Regions from separate parts of the Actinopolymorpha sp. NPDC004070 genome, predicted to be linked through region 1. Evidence: predicted binding sites of a transcription regulator. Region 1 holds the regulator's gene; the other holds the start of a gene.
The links. Region 1 encodes LexA, which represses DNA repair genes until DNA is damaged. Its sites were predicted from a motif close to TCGAACANNTGTTCGA; they were not measured.

Region 1 (9,372 bases):
CTGCTCGCCAGGTCACACTCCCGGCAACAGGCGTTCACGATCGCGGCGGTGGTAGCGGCGGTGGGCGGGGTCGCCTCGACCGCCGTCGGCCTGGTCCAGATCTTCGGCTAGGGCCCGTCTGGCACGGTCGTCACCAGGTGTCCGGGGCGGCCGGCCGGGTACGCCCGCCGACCGCCGGGCTGCGTGTGCCGTGATCCGTCAGGACTCCGTGCGACCACCGAGGTGCTCGGCCAGGAAGCGCTCGGCCGCGGCGTAGTAGATCTCGCGGTTCTCCGGCCGGGCGAGTCCGTGTCCCTCGTCGGGGAATAGGAGGTACTCGTGGGGGAGTCCCTTCGCCTTCAGCGCGTCCACGATCTGCTCCGCCTCGGCCTGCTTCACCCGCGGGTCGTTGGCGCCATGCGCCACCAGGACCGGGATGGCGATGTCGTCGACTCGGGAGAGTGGAGAGCGTTCCCAGAGCATGTCCTTCTCGGTCTCCGGGTCTCCCACCTTGGCGTACATCATCGCTACCAGCGGCTTCCAGTACGGCGGGATCGAGCTGAGCAGGGTGAGCAGGTTGGACGGCCCGCACAGGTCGACCGCGCAGCGGAACGCCTCCGGGGTGAACGCCGCGCCGGCGAGGGCCGCGTAACCGCCGTAGGAGCCGCCCATGATGCCCACCCGGTCGCGATCGACGAGACCCCGGCCGACCAGGTGCTCGACCGCGTCCAGGAGGTCGGTGTGCATCGACCGGCCCCACTGTTTGTCGCCGGCGTTGCCGAACGCCTTGCCGTAGCCGGTGGAGCCGCGGTAGTTGATCTCCACGCTGACGTAGCCGCGGTTGGCGAGCCACTGCGCCTCGGCGTTGTAGCCCCAGCTGTCGCGGGCCCACGGGCCGCCGTGGACGTTCAGCACCGCCGGCAGGTCACGGCGTTCGATGTCGGGCGGGAACGTCAGGTAGCCGTGGATCTCCAGACCGTCCCGGGCGGTGAACGCGAACGGCTCCATCGGAGCCAGCGGATAGCCCGCGAGGTCCGGCTTGTGGGAGAACAGGAACTTCAGGCTCCTCGTCGGCCGGTCGTACAAGTAGTAGCGCACCGGGCCGTCGGAGGGCATCAACGAGACCAGCCAGGTGCGTTCGGTGCGTTCGGACCTGGTGATCCCGAGCTCACCGTCGAGCCCCAGCGCGGACCGCACCTCCTCCACCGCCCGGCCGAAGTCCTCGTCGATGTACTCCCAGACCTCGCGGTCCTTGTCGAAGATCACCGCCTGCGGCGCCCTGGTCTGTGGGTCGAACTCGACCCCGCCGACGTCGTAGGCGTCGTCACCGGCGAGCACCCTCTGTGAGCTGCCGTCCGCGCCCGCCTGTCCGTCGCTCTGCCCGCCGCCCAGTTCGGCTTCCCGCTCAGCCGCGGCCAGGTCGACCTCGACCAGCCGGGCGGCGTTGACCCCCACCGACGACACGAGGTAGAGGGTGCGGCCGTCGCGGGAGAAGCCCAGCGGGCTGGTCGTGTTGGTGTCCTCGGCCGACACCTCCAGCCAGGGGTGGAAGTCGCCGGCCTCGTCGGCGAGGTAGTAGACCGCGCCGCCGTCCTCGGTGATCGAGGCCGCGCCGCGCACCTCCAGGTCGGTGTCGGCCAGCCAGCCGACGAAGCCGGGGTTCTCGATCCGCTTGTGCAGCTCGTCGGTCTCCAGGTCGAGCTCGTAGACGTCGTGCAGCTCGGGCCGGTCCTTGTTGATGCCGAGCAGCACCGTGGTCGGATGCCAGCGGTTGTGGCCGAGGACCCGGACCTGCACGCCGTCGTACGGCGTGACACACCGCTCGCGGCCGTCGGTGAGGTCGAGCAGGTGCAGCCGCCAGTTTTCGTCGCCGTCGGCGTCCTGGAGGTAGAACAACGTCCGGTCGTCGTGGCAGAAGCCGAAGACCCGGATGCCCTGGCCACGGTCGTGGGTGAGCGGCGTCGCCTCCTGCGGGCGGTCGACCGGGCCGACCCAGACGTTCAGTACGCCGTCCTCGGGAGCCAGGAATCCGAGCAGCGTGCCGTCGGGGGAGACCGTGGGGCTCGCGTAGGTCGGGTTCCCGAACAGAACCCCGCGGGGGATGAGCGGAACGGCGTCGTAGGTCATGCAGCGATCCCACCACATCCCGGGGAGATTCGGCAGGTCGGGACGTCCGTGCCCTGCTTGTATGTCCTGCCCTGCCCTGATGTCCGGCCCCGCCCTGCCTGCCACCCGGCCCGCCCTGCCTGCCGTCCGAGCACGGCGTGCCGCCTCTCCCCGGCCTGCCCTGCTCGACCGGGCGGCTCGTGCGGTGCCGTCGGTTCGGGCCGGACCGGGCCCGGTATAGCCTCGCGGGATGGCCGACGCAGCGCGGGGTTCCGCCGACCAGCAACGTCCCGACCACCGCGTGCGAGAGTTGCTCCACGACGCCGTCGACGCCCTCGCCGGCATGGAGCGCCCCGGTCAGTTGGTGATGGCGGATGCGGTCGCCCGGGCGATCGCCACCGGCGAGCATCTCGTCGTCCAGGCGGGTACCGGCACCGGGAAGTCTCTTGCCTACCTCGTCCCGGCGTTCCTGAACCCCGGCGGCGGCAAGCGTCCCGTCGTGGTCGCCACCGCCACCCTCGCGTTGCAGGCCCAGCTGGTCGGCCGCGACCTTCCGCAGCTCGCGGACGCGATCGAGAAGCGGCTCGAACGCCGTCCGTCGTACGCCATCCTCAAGGGACGCCACAACTACGCCTGCCTGCACCGCGTCCGTGACGGTGTGCCCGACGAGCAGGGCGCGCTGCTGGAACGCGTGCCGAGCGGTCCGCTCGGCCGGCAGGTGCTGGAGCTTCGGTCGTGGGCGGCGAAGCAGGCGCAGACCGGCGGTGACGGTGACCGGGACGCCGCGCCCACCCACCAGGACCGCGCCTGGGCGCAGGTCGCGGTGTCCTCCCGGGAGTGCCTGGGCGCGCAGCGCTGCCCGTACGGCGAGGAGTGCTTCGCCGAACGCGCCCGCGAGCGCGCTCTCGCGGCGGACGTGATCGTCACCAACCACGCGCTCCTCGCCATCGACGCGCTGGAGAACATCTCGGTGCTCCCGGACTATGACGTGGTGATCATCGACGAGGCGCACGAACTCGCCGCCCGGGTGACCGGGACCGCCTCGGCCGAGCTCAGCCCGGGCATGATCGAGCGCGCCGCCCGGAGGGCGACCCCGTTCTGCGAGGGCGGTGAGGCCGACCCGCTGGAGGACGCGGGGGAGGCGCTGCGCTCGGCGCTGGCGTCCGCCCCGCTGGGCAGGGTGGAGACACCCAGCTCTGAGCTGGCCGCCGCGGTCGCACTGGTCCGTGACTCCGCGCGCGCGGCCTGGTCGGCGTTCCCCAGCGAGAAGAAGGACTCCGACGCCGAGTCGGGCCGGCGGCAGGCGCGTTCCTACGTCGAGCAGATCCGCGACGTCGCCGAACGCGTCAGCGCGTTGTCGCCGTACGACGTGGTGTGGGTGGCCGAACGCGAGCGGGGTGGTCCGGAGCTTCGGGTCGCGCCGCTGTCGGTCGCGGGCCTGCTACGGGAGAAGCTGCTCGCCGAGCGGACCTGCGTCCTCACCTCGGCAACACTGAAGCTGGGCGGGGACTTCGACTCCGCCGCACGGTCGGTGGGTCTGCGCCCGGTCGACCGGATCCCGGACGGGGAGGACGGCCGGGCCGGCGGGGGTACGCCCGAACAGACCGGGAAGCAGGACCGCGAACCGGCGGGTGAGGGCGGCAAGGACGTCGTGGAGCCGCTGCCATGGCGCGCTCTGGATGTCGGCTCGCCGTTCGACTACGAGCGGCAGGCGATCCTCTACGTCGCCCGCAGGTTGGCTCCGCCCGGTCGTGGCGGGATCTCCCCGCGTGTCCTGGAGGAGGTCGGCGAGCTGGTGGAGGCGGCCGGCGGTGCGACGTTGGGGTTGTTCTCGTCCCGCCGGGCGGCGGAGGAGGCGGCCGCGGCGGTGCGGGACCGGCTGGGAACGGAGGTGCTCTGCCAGGGCGAGGGGCAGCTGAGTGAGCTGCACCGGAGGTTCGCCGCCGAGCCGGACACGTCGTTGTTCGGGACGCTGTCCCTGTGGCAGGGCCTCGACGTGCCGGGGGACGCCTGTCAGCTCGTGATCATCGACAGGATTCCGTTCCCGCGCCCGGACGACCCGCTGATGTCGGCGCGTCAGCGCGCGGTCGACGAGGCGGGAGGGAACGGCTTCATGTCCGTGGCGGCCACGCACGCCGCGCTCCTGCTCGCGCAGGGGGTCGGTCGCCTCATCCGCAGGTCGACCGACCGTGGAGTGGTGGCGGTGCTCGACCCGCGGCTGGTCACCGCGCGATACGGCAACTACCTGCGGGCGTCGCTGCCGCCGATGTGGTTCACCGGAGACCGCGACGTCGCGCTCGGTGCGCTGCGCCGGCTGCGGTCGGCCCGCGAGAGCTGAGACCGCGCGAGCACAGCCGGCGTCAGCTGGTCGCCGGCCGGGTCAGGGGCGGTGGACGCACACCGCGACAGGGGTCTGCTGCCGGCCCTGGCCGAACGGGTTGTCGCGGAAGAGCTCGGCGAAGAACTCGGCCGGCCGGCTGGTGTCGTGGCCCAGGACATCCCGGCCCAGGTCGTTGGAATCGATCACCACGGTGCCGCCGAGCGTGCCGGCCGGACCCGGCGGGAGCACCTTGCGAAGCGTCGCGGTGATCTCGGCGGCCATCTTGTCGGGGGCCTTCGGCGGCAGCTTCGCGGAGACGTTGGACGGGAACGCGGAGTAGGGCGTCGGGCCGTCGATCGCGTTGACCCGGTGACCGGCGACCCGGTAGAACCAGCCGCGCCGGCCCAGTGCCTTGCCCACGACGCTCGCCCCGGCCGCGACCATGATGCGCGGAAGCCCGGCCTCCTTGATCGCCAGCTGCATGGTCCACGGGCTGCCGAGTCCGATGCCGTGCGGTGTGCGCTGCACCCACTTCGACAGCACCCGGGCCGCCGGAGTCGGGTTGATCTCCCAGGTGAAGTAGGACCGTCCCTGGGAGATCGCCACGATCTTCTCGCTCACCACGACGTACCAGGGCTCGTCGAACGCGCCCTCGAACCTGCTGTCGTCCTCGGCGAGCCGGACCGTCTTGACCACGTAGTCGCTGAGTTTGTCCGCCACCGGGTCACCCCGGCCGAACAGGTCGGTCTGGATCGGGACGCGTGCCCATCGCGTCCCGTCCACCTCGATGGTCAGACTCTTCCCGGCGTTGGGGTCCAGCGGCTCCTTCGGAGGAGGTCCCGGACGCCCGGACTCGGCAACACCTATGTTGACGGGTGCCTGATCGGATCCGGGCGTGGTGCCGGTCTCAGCCGCTGGGTCGGACATGTCGCTCCCGGTGATGACTCCTGTGACGAGCGTCGCATCCTGCTCAGACGCGACGTAGAACGGCGACGACCTTACCGAGAATGACGGCATCGTCTCCAGGGATGGGCTCGTACGCCGGATTGTGAGGCACCAGCCACACCTTGCCGTCACGGGGCCGATAGGTCTTGACGGTCGCCTCGCCGTCGATCATCGCCGAGACGATCTCCCCCGACTCCGCCTCGGGCTGCTGGCGCACGACCACCCAGTCGCCGTCGCAGATGGCCGCCTCCACCATGGAGTCGCCTCGGACGCGGAGCAGGAAGAGCTCACCCTCGCCGACGAGCTGGCGCGGCAGCGGCATGATCTCCTCGACCGACTGCTCGGCCAGGATCGGGCCACCGGCCGCGATCCGGCCCACCACCGGCACGAACGCGGGGGCCGGGCGGTCCTCGCCGCTGTCGGTCTCGTCGTAGGCCGGCACTCCCGCCAGGGGCCGCCGGGTGGACGTGGACGGTGCGAGCACCTCGAGCGCCCGGGGCCGGTTGGGGTCGCGGCGGATGAAGCCCTTGGTCTCCAGGACCCTTAGCTGGTGGGCGACCGACGAGGACGACGTCAGCCCTACGAGGTCACCGATCTCACGCATCGCCGGGGGATAACCGCGCGTCTCCACCGAGTCGCGGATCACCTCGAGGATGCGTCGCTGGCGTGGAGTGAGCCCGGTCGCGTCGGGTGGTCCGTCGGGGAGCTCCCGGACGGTCGCCGTCGGGGACTCGGTCGCTGTGTTTTTCCGCTTGGGCATAGCGGCTGTCTCCTTCCACAGATTTCGGGTCGCGACTCTGCCGACCCTCGGAAGTGAGCCTAGAGCCTGGTCAGAGCACTTTCAAACATCTGTTCGACGCGTGTCGCGATTGTTTTACGAAACCACGAAACACCAGGTAAGGGAGCGTCCGGACAGCCGCGTCGAACGTGTTTTCGAGCGAACTCTGGTGCTTGTCGGTGGGCTGGTGTAGAAATCCATCAGTAAGTACGTCGAACAGTCGTTCGAGCGCCGATGCCGGAAGTGGAGACGCGGACGTGTGAAGCGGAAGCGGCCGGCGCCGACACGGCGGAGGGCGACGACGTGACGGAAGTGAATCGGTGTTCGTGGGAGGTCGGACGATGAGCAACAGCGCGTCGGTGGTCTATCTCGAGGACTTCGTGTCCCGTCGGGCCGGCGGTGCTCCCGAGCGCGGCCGCCGGCACCTCAGTCCGGTCGCGCCACCGGTGGACCCGGGCGCCGGCCGTGCCGATGGCGTGCGGCGTGACGGCGTCCCGTCCCGCGGCGTCCACCCGTTCCTCCGCGTTCCGCACGAGGGGATGGGCGGGGCTCGGGCGGAGGTTCCTGCCGTCCCTCACGTCGATCCGCGCGAGGTGGCGCCCGGGCAGGTGCGCCCCACCCGGCGGTCGCCGGCCGATCGCCGACGTCCCCCGCGACCGCGGGGCGTCCGGTCGTGCGTGCTTCCGGACGACGGGCGGGACGGCGCCTCCACTCTGCGCCTGACCCGGCGGGGCCGGCTGGCGCTGACCACGCTGACGGCCATGGCGGCGCTGGCGTTCGTTGCCGTCCTCGGGCTCCTGGCGCAGGCCGCGTTCGATGCCGCGGCCGGCGGGGCGGAGCGTCCGACTGCCACGACCACGATCACGGTGGAGCCCGGGGAGACGATGTGGGGGATCGCCACCCAGCTCACCCCTGGCGCCGACCCGCGGGCGACCGTCGACGAGATCGCCCGGCTGAACGACCTGTCCCGCGCCGGAGACCTGCGCGCCGGCCAGCGGCTGATCGTCCCCGTTCAGGCCCGCTGACCCGCCTTCGGCCAGTCTGTCCAGGTCCCTTCCGCCGGCCTGTCCGACTGCGTACGTGCACGGTTGCGCTGCCGCCCGGGTGTCTGCCCGTCCCGCGGCTTGTTCGCCCATCCCCCGACCTGCCTCCGACCTGCCTCTCGCGGACCTGTGCCTCTCGCCGACCTGTGCCTCTCGCCGGCCGCCGGTGCAGGCGTGGGCGCCGTGTGCCGGCATGTCCCGTGCGCTTCCGTGCCCCCACCGGCGGAGGAACAGGTCGCCCATTCGCGACATCTCCGGGCCGACACGCCGAGCCGGAAACTTGCTTTCGAATCGCCCCGCGAGCCTGACCTGCAAGGACGCCGACACGTGTGCGCGGCGACACGCAGGGCGCCTTGCGTGCCCGGCGGGACCGACGTAGCGTACCCCTAGATGTGGTAGTTACAGACCTGTAAGTCATCCACAGGTTGTGATTCGCAAGGCACAGGTTCTCCCCAGGTCATCCACAGGTTCGTCCCCAGGGGAGAGGGTGCCGGCGGGTGTCGGACGGAGATCGGCCGGGCGTCGCGCCCGCCGGCGGCGAGGGGAGTCACGAGGCGATGCACTGCCCGTTCTGCCGGCATCCTGACAGTCGGGTGGTCGACAGCCGCACCGCCGACGACGGCGCGGCCATCCGGCGCCGGCGCCAGTGCCTGGACTGCGAGCGCCGGTTCACCACGGTCGAGCAGGTCACGCTCGCGGTGGTCAAACGCAGCGGCGTCACCGAGCCGTTCAGCCGCGAGAAGGTCATCACCGGGGTCCGCAAGGCGTGCAAGGGCCGCCCGGTCACCGAGGACTCTCTCGCGCAGTTGGCCCAGCGGGTGGAGGAGGCGATCCGGTCCACCGGTTCGGCGGAGATCCCCTCGCACGAGGTGGGGCTCGCCATTCTCGGTCCGCTCCGAGAGCTGGACGAGGTGGCCTACATGCGCTTCGCCAGCGTCTACCGCAGCTTCGACACCCTGGCCGACTTCGAGGCCGAGATCGCGGTGCTGCGTGCCGAACACGACGAGACGGTGCCCGAGCCACGGCCGGGGCACCAACCCACCCGGCCCTAGACGAGCGGCCCCGGACGAGCGGCCCCGGACGCACCCGGCGCGGACACGCCGGCCGCCCACGACGACGGAACACGAAGAAAGTCCACGAGAAGTCCACGACCTGCCCGGGGCGGACGAGGGGAAGCGTCCCGCCCGGACCACGAGGCTGATCAGGGCAGACGATCAGCAGGACAAGGAGAACCAGCATGACGGAGACGGTCAGCGGTCCCAGCACTCGCGGGGGCGCGAAAGGGCGCTCGGCGAAGGGACTGAAGGTCAACCGGATCTTCACCACCCCCGGCACCCATCCGTACGACGAGGTGACCTGGGAGCGCCGGGACGTCGTTCAGCAGAACTGGAAGACCGGCGAGACCGTCTTCGAACAGCGCGGTGTCGAATACCCCGACTTCTGGTCGGTCAACGCGTCCACCATCGTCACCACGAAGTACTTCCGTGGCGCCGTCGGCACCCCCGAGCGCGAGTGGACCCTGAAGCAGCTCATCGACCGGGTGGTGAAGACCTACCGCGCGGCCGGTGAGGAGCACGGCTACTTCGCCACTCCGGCCGACGCCGAGGTGTTCGAGCACGAGCTGGTCTGGATGCTGCTGCACCAGTACTTCAGCTTCAACAGCCCGGTGTGGTTCAACGTCGGAACGCCCTCGCCCCAGCAGGTCTCGGCGTGCTTCATCCTCGCCGTCGACGACTCGATGGACTCCATCCTGAACTGGTACAAGGAGGAGGGGCTGATCTTCAAGGGCGGCTCCGGCGCGGGGGTCAACCTCTCCCGCATCCGGGCCAGCCGGGAGCTGCTCTCCTCCGGTGGCACCGCCTCCGGCCCGGTGTCGTTCATGCGCGGCGCCGACGCCTCCGCCGGGACGATCAAGTCCGGCGGTGCCACCCGCCGGGCGGCGAAGATGGTCATCCTCGACGTCGACCACCCCGACGTGGAGGAGTTCATCGAGACCAAGGCGCGCGAGGAGGACAAGATCCGTGCGCTGCGCGACGCCGGGTTCGACATGGACCTCGGCGGCGCCGACATCCACTCCGTGCAGTACCAGAACGCCAACAACTCGGTCCGGGTCTCCGACGAGTTCATGCGTGCGGTGGAGGGCGGCACGTCGTTCGGCCTGCGCTCCCGGCAGACCGGCGAGGTGCTCGAGGACGTCGACG
Region 2 (9,372 bases), on a different contig from region 1:
AGCGTCCTCCGGTCCCCGTCCGCTTCGAACCGTCCGTGAGCTGCTCACGGGCGGCGATCGTTCGTTTTCGTTCGAATTCTTCCCGCCCAAGACCGACCAGGGCGAGCAGCAGCTGTGGCGCGCCATCCGCGAGCTCGAGTCGCTGGCCCCCACGTTCGTCTCCGTCACCTACGGTGCCGGCGGGAGCACCCGGGACCGCACGGTCCGGATCATCGCCCGGATCGCCAGCGACACGACGCTGACGCCCGTCGCCCACCTCACCTGTGTGGGGCACTCCCGCGCGGAGCTGCGGTCGGTGATCGGTGCGTACGCCGACGCCGGGGTCCGCAACATCCTGGCGCTGCGCGGTGACCCCGAAGGCGGACCGAACCAACCCTGGATCCGCCACCCGGAGGGGTTCGACCACGCCGACGAGCTCGTCACGCTGGTCCGCGAGCTCGGCGACTTCTGCGTGGGGGTGGCGGCGTTCCCCGAGGGGCACCCGGAGGCGGTCAGCCTGGACGCCGACGCGGAGTACCTCGCCGCCAAGGCGGCCGCGGGCGCGGACTTCGCGGTGACCCAGTTCTTCTTCGACGCCGACGACTACTTCGCGCTGCGCGACCGGGCGCAGAAGCTGTCGTGCGATATGCCGATCATCCCGGGCATCATGCCGGTCACCAACGTCCGGCAGATCCAGCGGTTCGCGGCGCTGTCCGGCGCGGCGTTTCCGCCGGCCCTCGCCGAACGCCTGCTGGCGGTCGAGGACGACCCGGCGGCCGTACGCGCGATCGGGGTCGAGGTCGCCACGGACCTGTGCCGGAAGCTGCTCGACGGGGGAGCGCCGGGCCTGCACTTCTACACCCTCAACCGGTCCACGGCGACCCGCGAGATCTACGCCAACGTGGTCGCCCCGGTCGCCCGCGTGTCCTAGGCCTCGTCCTGGCCCTTGTTCTGGGGTCTGTTCTGTGGTCTGTCCTGGGCCTTGCCGATCTCCTGGGCGACGGTCGCGGCGCCGAGCAGCACCAGCGGCACCCCGGGTCCCGGATGCGCCGTCCCACCGACGAGGAACAGCCCGCCCACCTCGGTGCGGTTGGCGGGTACGCCGAGGCCGCGCCACGCACCGCGCCAGGTGGGCCCGTACGCCGGGGCCGGGGCCTCGACCCGGGTGACGACGCGGGCCCGCAGGTCGAGGCCGCGCTCGGCGAGCAGGTCCAGCAGGTCCGGCGTTCCCTCGCCGGCGCCTCCAACCCCGTCGCCGACCTCACCTGCAGCGTGCACGCTGACCGCCTGGTGCCCCTCGGGCGCGGCCTCCCGGTCGGCGGCGGCACGGATCACGATCGGCGCACCGGCCGAGCCGGGCGCCGGATGCAGAACCGTCTCGTACGGCAGCGCCGAGCCCGCGTCGGCGCGCACACCCACCAGCAGCCGTGGCCTGCCCGGCGGAACCCGCAGTGAACGAGCACTGCGCCGCAGCGTCCCGGGCGGCCGGTCCAGCATCCGGTCGGCCAGCGTCCGTACGTCGACGTCGGCGACCACCACCTGTGCGGGCACCGTCTCGCCGCCGGCCAGGCGTACGCCGGTCACCGAACCCCGCGCATCGCCGGCGGCGTTCGGGTCCGTCGTCACCGCGACCACCTCCGCGCCCAGCCGGACGCGCACGCCGCGCTCGGCGAGGCGGTCGCGCAGTGCCGTGACGAGCTCGATGAGGCCGCCCGGGAAGTACCAGGACCCGAAGGTGCGCTCGACGTAGGCGGCCACCGCGGTGTACGCCGGCGCCCGGGAGGCCGGCACGCCCCCGTCGGGCAATGCGGCGTACTCCAGCATCTGACGCAGCCGCGGCTCGGCCAGCCGGGTGCGAGCGAACCCGCGCAGCGACCGCCCGTACCCCAGTGTCCGCAGCCCGGCCACACCCAGCGCCCGCCCGCCGGCGAACGGCACCTCCAGCGCCCGGGTGCGCAGGACCTCCCACACCGGGGTCAGGCCGTCGACGGTGGTCTCCCATGCCGTCGCCGCGTCCGGGCCCAGCACCGCTTCGAGGGCCTCGCGCTGACCCGATCGGCTCTCCACCGGCAGGTCGAGGATCGTCCCGTCGGCGAAGACGTGCCGGCGGGGAGTGGACACCGGCAGAAGCGTGCGAACGCGTTCCAGGGGGCGGCCGGACTTGCGGAACAGGTCGCGCACCGTCGCCGGCAGAGTCATCGTGGCCGGTCCGAGGTCCCACCGGAACCCGCCGTGTTCCACGCTCGCCACGGCTCCGCCGAGCCGGTCCGTCGCCTCGCACAGGCAGACGTCGTGGCCCAGCTTCGCCAGCCTGGCCGCCGCCGCGAGTCCGCCGAGGCCGCCACCGACCACCACCACCTGTGCCACGCCGCCAGACCCTAGCGTCCGGTGAGGTCAGGGCTGCTCGAGGACCTGGTGCCGGCGTTCGCGCCACCGGCGGTATCCGCGGCGGACCCGCCGGGTCAGCGCCAGGGTCAGCAGGCCACCGCCGGCGAGGGTGCCGAGAACCAGCGAGAACGCCGTCCACGGCCAGGTCACCGCGAGGGCAAGGGCGCCCGCCACCGACAGGTCCTCGCCCAGGCTGATCGCGACGTTGCCGACCGCCTTCGGTGAGGTGTTGACCGCGAACCGCAAGCCCGTCTTGACGGCATGGCTGGCCAGCGCGGTCGTTCCCGCCACGGTCGCCGACAGCGCCTGGTCGAGGTCGCCCGCGTGGCCGGCGATCAACAGCCCGACGATCGCACCGACCGTGGGCCGGATCGCGGTGGAGACCGCGTCCCAGCCGGAGTCGACGTACGGGATCTTGTCGGCCACGAACTCCAGCGCGTACAGACCGGCCGCGGCCAGCAGAACGTCGGTGCGTTCCAGGGCGGCCGGTATGCCCTCGACGCCGAGGAACCTGCCGAGCAGGCCGAGGAGCAGGACGGTCGCGTAGGCGTTGACGCCGCTCGCCCAGCCGGTGGTGAACACCAGCGGAAGCAGTTCCACCTCGCCCGCCCTCCTCTCTCCTCGCGGGACTCCACGCCAGCACAGTCTCACCCACGACCCCGGCCGAACGCGTCCGCCGTGCCGCCGTGTCGGCGCCGGGTACCCAAGCCCGCTGGTGTCCGGCCCCCACCGGACGCCCGGGCCAGGAGTGGTGAGTACCTACGTGGGAATGAGTACGACGCCGGATGCTCGCGTCGGCCGGTCCGAGACAGGATCTTTCCAACGCGTTCGGCGGTCCTCAGGGCCGCGAACGCCCGCCACAGCGGTGGTCCTGGGCCCGGACCATTCGCCGCCGCGGCGGGACGGCGCGGGTGGGCCCCCACGGGGGTGGGGCTCACCCTGCCGGCCGATGCTCCGCCTCCCGGCCGGCCAGCCGCACTTCGGCCGGCCCCGCCTTCGTCGGCCGCACATTCGGCTGTTGCACCTTCGTCGGCTGCCCCTTCGCCAGCTGCACAGTCGCCGGCCGCACCACGTCCGACCGTACGTCGGCCCGTTGCGCTCCCGCCGGGCCCGCCACGCTCGGCGCCACCGGGCTTCCGCTCCGCGGACCGGGGGCGATCTCCGGTCGGGGTCGGCTCGCATGTCGCACGACCGAATCCCGGCCGGCCACGGCAGCGGCCGCGAGCCCGGCGGCCACACCGGCACCGACCAGCACCCCTCGACTCGACGTCGCCTGGGCGATCACCCCGGCGAGCAGGAGGGCCAGTGCCTGGCCGAACTGCAGTGCGGTGTTGGCAAGGCCGATCACCCGGCCCCGCGCGCCGGCGGGCACCAGCCCGACGATGGCTGCCTGCAGTTGGGCGACGTGTCCCATCGCCAGACCGGCCAGCAGCAGGGCCGCCACCACGAGCACGGAGGGCCCCGCCAGCCCGGCCGCCGCCACGCACATCCCGACCGCGACCGCACCAGGAGCCACCAGGCGTTCCCGCGCGGGCGCGGGCATCCGCCCCACCGCGAGCAGGCCGACCGCGCTGCCCAGCGGGGCCGCCGCGAGCAGGATGCCCGCGCCCTGGTCGCCGAGGCCGAGTTCGGCGGCCAGCGGCAGGGCGAGCCCTTCCGCGGTGGCCAGGACCGTCGGCCCCAGGAACAGCAGGCAGAACAGGCTCGGCATCCGGGTGGTGTCCCGGACGACCCGCAGGCCCTGCCAGGTGTCGCGCAGGATCGGCTGACGCGCACCGGCCGGGCGGGCCGGTGCCGGTCGCGGCAGGACGAACACCGCCAGCAGGACGGCCGAGACGGCGTACGCCAGCGCGTTGACGCCCAGCGCCGCGGGCGAGCCGATGAGGACGACGACGAACCCACCGGCCGCGAAGCCGATCACCTGGACGGCCTGCTGGCTGGTGGCGACCAGAGCGTTTCCGGCGGCGAACCGCTCGGCGGGCAGGACGTCGGCCAGGATCGCGGTCCGCGCGGCTCCGAACGGCACCCGGAAGAACTCAGCGAGCAGGAGCAGGGCGAGCGCCAGCGGGACGTGGTCGCCGAGGAGGGCGATCAGCGCCGTGAGCACGGCTCGTACGACGTCGCAGGTGATCAGGATGCCGCGCCGGGGGAGCCGGTCGGCCAGCGTGGACAGCACCGGGCCGCCGAGCAGGCCGGGCAGGTAGGTGACCGCGAACGTCACCGCGGCCAGGGCGGCCGACCGGGTGCGTTCGTAGACGAGGGCGGCCAGAGCGAACTTCCCCAGCTGGCTGCCGATTCGCGAGGTGACGTCCGCGACGAACAGCCCCGAGAACTCGTGGTCCCGGAGCAGGCCGCGATAGCCGGTCTGAGCCGGCCCGTCGGTTGCTCTCACCTTTCGCATCTTGCCGCAACAAAGACACGGTGCGTACGACTTTCGTCACAGAAAATCACTGAAGTTCCCGGCTGCCCGGATTCCGCTCCGGTGGGAGTCCGGCCCTCCTGGCCGGCGTCGGGCGGAACTGTCGGTGGTCACCGCAAGACTGTCGACATGGCAGTACCTGAGTGTCACGCGAGGCCTCGCGCCACCTCGCCCGGGCAGACGTCCCGGGTTCGGTTGACGGCGACGGCCGGGTGGGTTAACTTCTCTCGTAGGTCGAACGTATGTTCGATCTACCGATTCGGGGGAGCCGAGCGATCTCCGGAGTCGGTTCGCGAAGTCCGGCGGAGGAGGCTCGTCCCTTCCTCCGGCGGATCGCCGTTGACCCCGGGCGGGACGTGCAGGGGCAGGGGAAAGCGTCCCGCCCGGTTCGGCGGCCGGCGAGCTCGGCGCCTCGTCGGCGCCGGTGCCGGCGGGCAGCAGGCAGGCTCCGTCCCGGCCACGGCCGGGGCGGGTGCTCTGAGGCAACGGAAGGGCTAACTCATGCGCACACAGTCGAGTCCGTCGTTCCAGGCTCCGCTCGGCCCGAGTGTCTTCGAGGCGCTCGACCGCGCCCGGACGTCCCTGGCCGAGGCCCGGATGGCCCAGCTCGCGACCGAGCGTTACTCCGCCGCCCACGTCGCCGCCCTGCGCACCGCGGCGGCGGTCCTGGCCGCGCGCACCGGGCCGACCGTCCGGCGCGGTCGTCGTGACGCGTGGACGCTCCTGGCCCGGGTCGCCCCGGAGCTCGCGGAGTGGGCCGCGTTCTTCGCCGCGGGAGCCGGCAAGCGCGCGGCCGCCGAGGCAGGACTCCCCAGGGCGGTGACCGACCGGGACGCCGACGATCTGGTTCGCGACGTCGAGCGCTTCATCGCGGTCGTGGAGGCGATGCTGGAGTTGCCGCACCAGCCCTCGCTGCCGCAGCAGTCCGACCCGGCCGACGGCGATCGGCTGAGCCGGACGGGCCTGCGAGTCCACGGTCCGGGGGCGGCCGCCTGACTGGCGCGGACGGCCCGCTCACCACGCGACCCTGATCCGCTGGGCAGACCCTAGGCTGGTGGCGCCTGTCATCCAGCCCAGAGGAGGGCCGTTTCGTGCCCGAGCGCAGCCCGGACGTCGAAGGCGGTGCCACTCACCGGGCCGCCGACTCCTTCAGCGGTTCGGCACCCGGACGTCGCCGCTCCCTTCGTGACGAGGTGCTCGGCCGCCTGGTGCGGGCCGCCCTCGACGACCAGGTGGCCAAGTCCGGTCGGTCTGCTCTCCGGGTGGTCGACGCCGGCGGCGGCACCGGACACCTCGCGGTCCCGATCGCGCGGATGGGTCACCAGGTCACAGTCGTCGATCCCAGCCCGGACTCCCTGGCCGCGCTCGAGCGCCGGGCCGCGGAGGCGCGGGTCACCGAGCGTGTCCAGGCCGTGCAGGGTGACGCGGTGAGCCTGCGGGAGCTCCTCGGCGAGGCCACCACCGACCTGGTGCTCTGCCACAGCGTGCTGGAAGTGGTCGACGATCCGCAGGTGGCCGTGGACGCGATGGCGGGTGTGCTGCGGCCGGGAGGCGCGCTCAGCCTGGTGGCGGCCAACCGCTATGCCGCCGTGCTGGCCAAGGTGCTGAGCGGTCACCTCGATCAGGCGCGGGCGGCACTCGACGCCGCGGACGACCCGGCGGAAGCCGGCCCGACCCCACGCCGCTTCACCCCCGAACAGTTGCGCGGGCTTGCCGAGAACGCCGGACTCGTGGTGGTCGACGAACGCGGTGTCCGGGTCTTCGCCGATCTGCTGCCGGCCGGTCTGGCCGACGAGCCCGGGGCGACCGCCGCCCTGCTCGACCTGGAGTCGCAAGCCTCGGCACATCCGAAGTTTCGCGTCCTGTCCGCCCAGCTCCACGTACTTGCCCGCAGGCAGTGATCCCGCCCGCCGGGCCTGAAGCCGTCCGCTCGGGTACCGTGTCGGTGGGAAGCATCGCATCGAACGTCGCCATGCGGACAGAGGTCGTCGTAGCCGACTTTTACCCGCCGGTACCGTCGAAGGTGCAAGGTCGGCTACCGTGCCGTTCCGAGCCTGCCTAGACTTTCATCTAGGCTCATTGAAGATCGAACACGGCAGTGTCCCGTTGGAGGTCAGGTGCCTCTCTCTGACCACGAGCAGCGACTGCTCGAGCAGATGGAGCGGGCCCTTGCCGCCGAGGACCCGAAGTTGGCCTCGGCGTTGCGGGGGGTCGATCTGCGCACGCGCCAGCGTCGGCGTGCCGTGATCGGAGCCGCCGTCTTCGTCGTCGGCATGGTGTTGATGCTCGGCGGCGCGATCCTGATGACCACCGGCCAGAACTCCGCCTTCGTGGCGGTGAGCGTGCTCGGCTTCCTGGTCATGCTGGTCTCCGCCTACTACGTCGCGACCAGCCTGCGGCACATGCCCGCGGCCGGCGAGACCCCGAAGGTGGTGCCACTACGGGGTCGCGGGCAGCGACCGCGCGGCGGCCAGGCAAAGCCAGGCGGACAGCCGAAGCCGAGGGGCCGCCGTCCCAAGCCCAGCGGCACGTTCATGCAGCGCGTCGAGGAACGCTGGCGGCGCCGCCGCGAGTCCGGCTACTGACGCCACCTCCACGGCCGACTTCGGCCGCCGCTGACACCGCACCTACCTCGCCACAGTCACACCTCGCCGAACGCGTCTCGCCCTGTGTAGGTGCTCGGTGGCCGGTGCAGCGACCGGTGTTCGGTGACCGGGTTCGGTGCTCGGCGGCTGGCCGGTGACCGGCGCTCAGCGGCTGGTGCCGGCCATCCGGCCGCGCCGCCACCGGCGGGCAAGTCGCGGCCCGAGCGTGTCCACCCGGTCGAGCAGGCCGCTCACCGGGGACCACAGCGCCGGCAGCCGACGCCACAGGGAGACCGGCGCCAGCCACGCCCGTAGTTGCCGGGTCCGGGTCACCTGACCGGACAGCCCCCGGGTCACCGTGACCACCGCGGCGCGCACGTCACCGACCTCGCCCGGAGCCGGCGCGTACCGACCGCGTTCGACCGCGTCGACCACGGTGCGCAGCGCCTGCTGTGCTGACTCGGGTAGCCGGTCGGCCAGCCGGGCACCGGCCGCGCGCGGCGTCGTGCCGGTGTCCCACGGCACCCCGAGGTCGGTCGTCACGTCGGAGAGTTCCCGCCAGGCGGCCTCGACCAGTCGTTCCGGGTCCCGCTGCGTCAGGCGGTGCCGGCGAATCCCGACCCGTGCCAGCATCGGCGTGGCCACCACCAGGAGAGCCGCCAGCACGACCAGCACGGGCAGTACGTGGAACGACCGGCCGGTCGGCGCGGTGGGTACGGCGTTGATGTGGTCGTTCCGGTTCGGCAGCGGCGTCGGCGACGACGACGGGTTGCGGTTCTGCCGCGGATCCTCGGGGTTGTTGCGCTGGTCGGGGACCCGCGTGTTCGGCGTGGCGGTGTCGGGCACGGTCCACACCGGGGCGACACCGGTCTGCGACTGCGGCGTGGGCTCGAACCGCACCCAGCCGTATCCCGCGAAGTAGAGCTCGGGCCAGGCGTGGGAGTCGTGGGAGGTCACCAGCCAGCGCCCGTCGGCCTGCCGCGTGCCCGGCATGTAGCCGACGCCCACCCGGGCGGGGATGCCGAGCGAGCGCGCCATGATGGCCATGGTGGCGGCGAACTGCTCGCAGTAGCCGCGCCGGTCGGCGAGGAACTCGAGCATCGCCGACCCGCCGTGGCCGGGCTGGACCTCGAGGTCGTAGATGAAGTCGTTGCGGAACCACGCCTGCAGCGCCACCGCCTTGTCGTAGGCGGTCTGCGCCTTGGCGGTCTCCGTCCTGGCAAGGCGCAGAACTTCCTTCGGGATGTTCGGCGGGAGCTTGGTGTAGCGGTCGAACACCGCGGCCGGCGGCGGGCCGGCGTCCCGGAGCTCGGCCGGGGTGTAGCCCACCTCGAGGGTGCGTACGTCGTAGGAGAGCCCGGCCGACTCCTGACCGCGGAGCACGATGTCCAGCGTCGCCGGGTCGTACCCCCAGTCGGCCGTCGTCCTCACCGCGGTCGCGGGATACGGCGTCGGCAGCCACCTCGACTGCAGCGCGTCGGTCACCTGGAACTTCGTCGTCACCGAGGTCTTCGCGACGTTGCTGCGCAGTCCCGGCGGGTCGGGGAGCCGCGCGTAGTCGGTCCGGTCGGGGGTGACGTTGCTGACGCTGCGGGGCGAGGGCCGCCAGCGGTCGCCGTCGAACTCGTCCAGCGTGACGAGCTTGATGTAGTCGGGGGAGTTCGTTCCGGTGGTGTACGTCATCACCGGGAAGTCCTGCGGGCGCTTCAGGTCGCGCTTGAGATCGACGATGGGGTTGTTCACCTTGATCGTCCTGCTGGCCGGTCCGAGCCCGCCGCCCTCCCCGCGCCCGAGCACGCTCTCCGGAAGCGTCGGCACGACCGCGGGCACGACGACCGCCAGCCCGATCACGGCGGCGCTCACCCGCCGGCCGGTCTGGCCGAGAAGCGACGTCTGCACGGTCTCCTGCGGCCCGGCGACGTCGTCGGCGAGGCCGATCACGCGCCCCCAGCGACCGAGGCGTTCGCGGCCCTCGCCGAGCAGCAGGACGACGTAGCCGAT

Region 2: a site for LexA is predicted at 5,021-5,036, ahead of ABZV93_RS09715 (SAV_6107 family HEPN domain-containing protein). Genes of this name have one in related genera too.

What each region holds. Positions count from the first base shown of each region.
Region 1 is NZ_JBEXMJ010000007.1:319,088-328,459, forward strand. Features, by position in the region: gene ABZV93_RS15465 (GIDE domain-containing protein) at 1-111, shown strand, start outside; gene ABZV93_RS15470 (S9 family peptidase) at 199-2,106, opposite strand; gene ABZV93_RS15475 (ATP-dependent DNA helicase) at 2,336-4,423, shown strand; gene ABZV93_RS15480 (hypothetical protein) at 4,466-5,332, opposite strand; gene lexA (transcriptional repressor LexA) at 5,376-6,110, opposite strand; gene ABZV93_RS15490 (LysM domain-containing protein) at 6,470-7,153, shown strand; gene nrdR (transcriptional regulator NrdR) at 7,729-8,223, shown strand; gene ABZV93_RS15500 (vitamin B12-dependent ribonucleotide reductase) at 8,409-9,372, shown strand, end outside.
Region 2 is NZ_JBEXMJ010000004.1:189,446-198,817, reverse strand. Features, by position in the region: gene metF (methylenetetrahydrofolate reductase [NAD(P)H]) at 1-910, shown strand, start outside; gene ABZV93_RS09730 (FAD-dependent oxidoreductase) at 907-2,346, opposite strand; gene ABZV93_RS09725 (DUF4126 domain-containing protein) at 2,374-2,967, opposite strand; gene ABZV93_RS09720 (MFS transporter) at 3,302-4,759, opposite strand; gene ABZV93_RS09715 (SAV_6107 family HEPN domain-containing protein) at 5,288-5,782, shown strand; gene ABZV93_RS09710 (methyltransferase domain-containing protein) at 5,878-6,687, shown strand; gene ABZV93_RS09705 (DUF3040 domain-containing protein) at 6,904-7,371, shown strand; gene ABZV93_RS09700 (DUF3488 and transglutaminase-like domain-containing protein) at 7,537-9,372, opposite strand, start outside.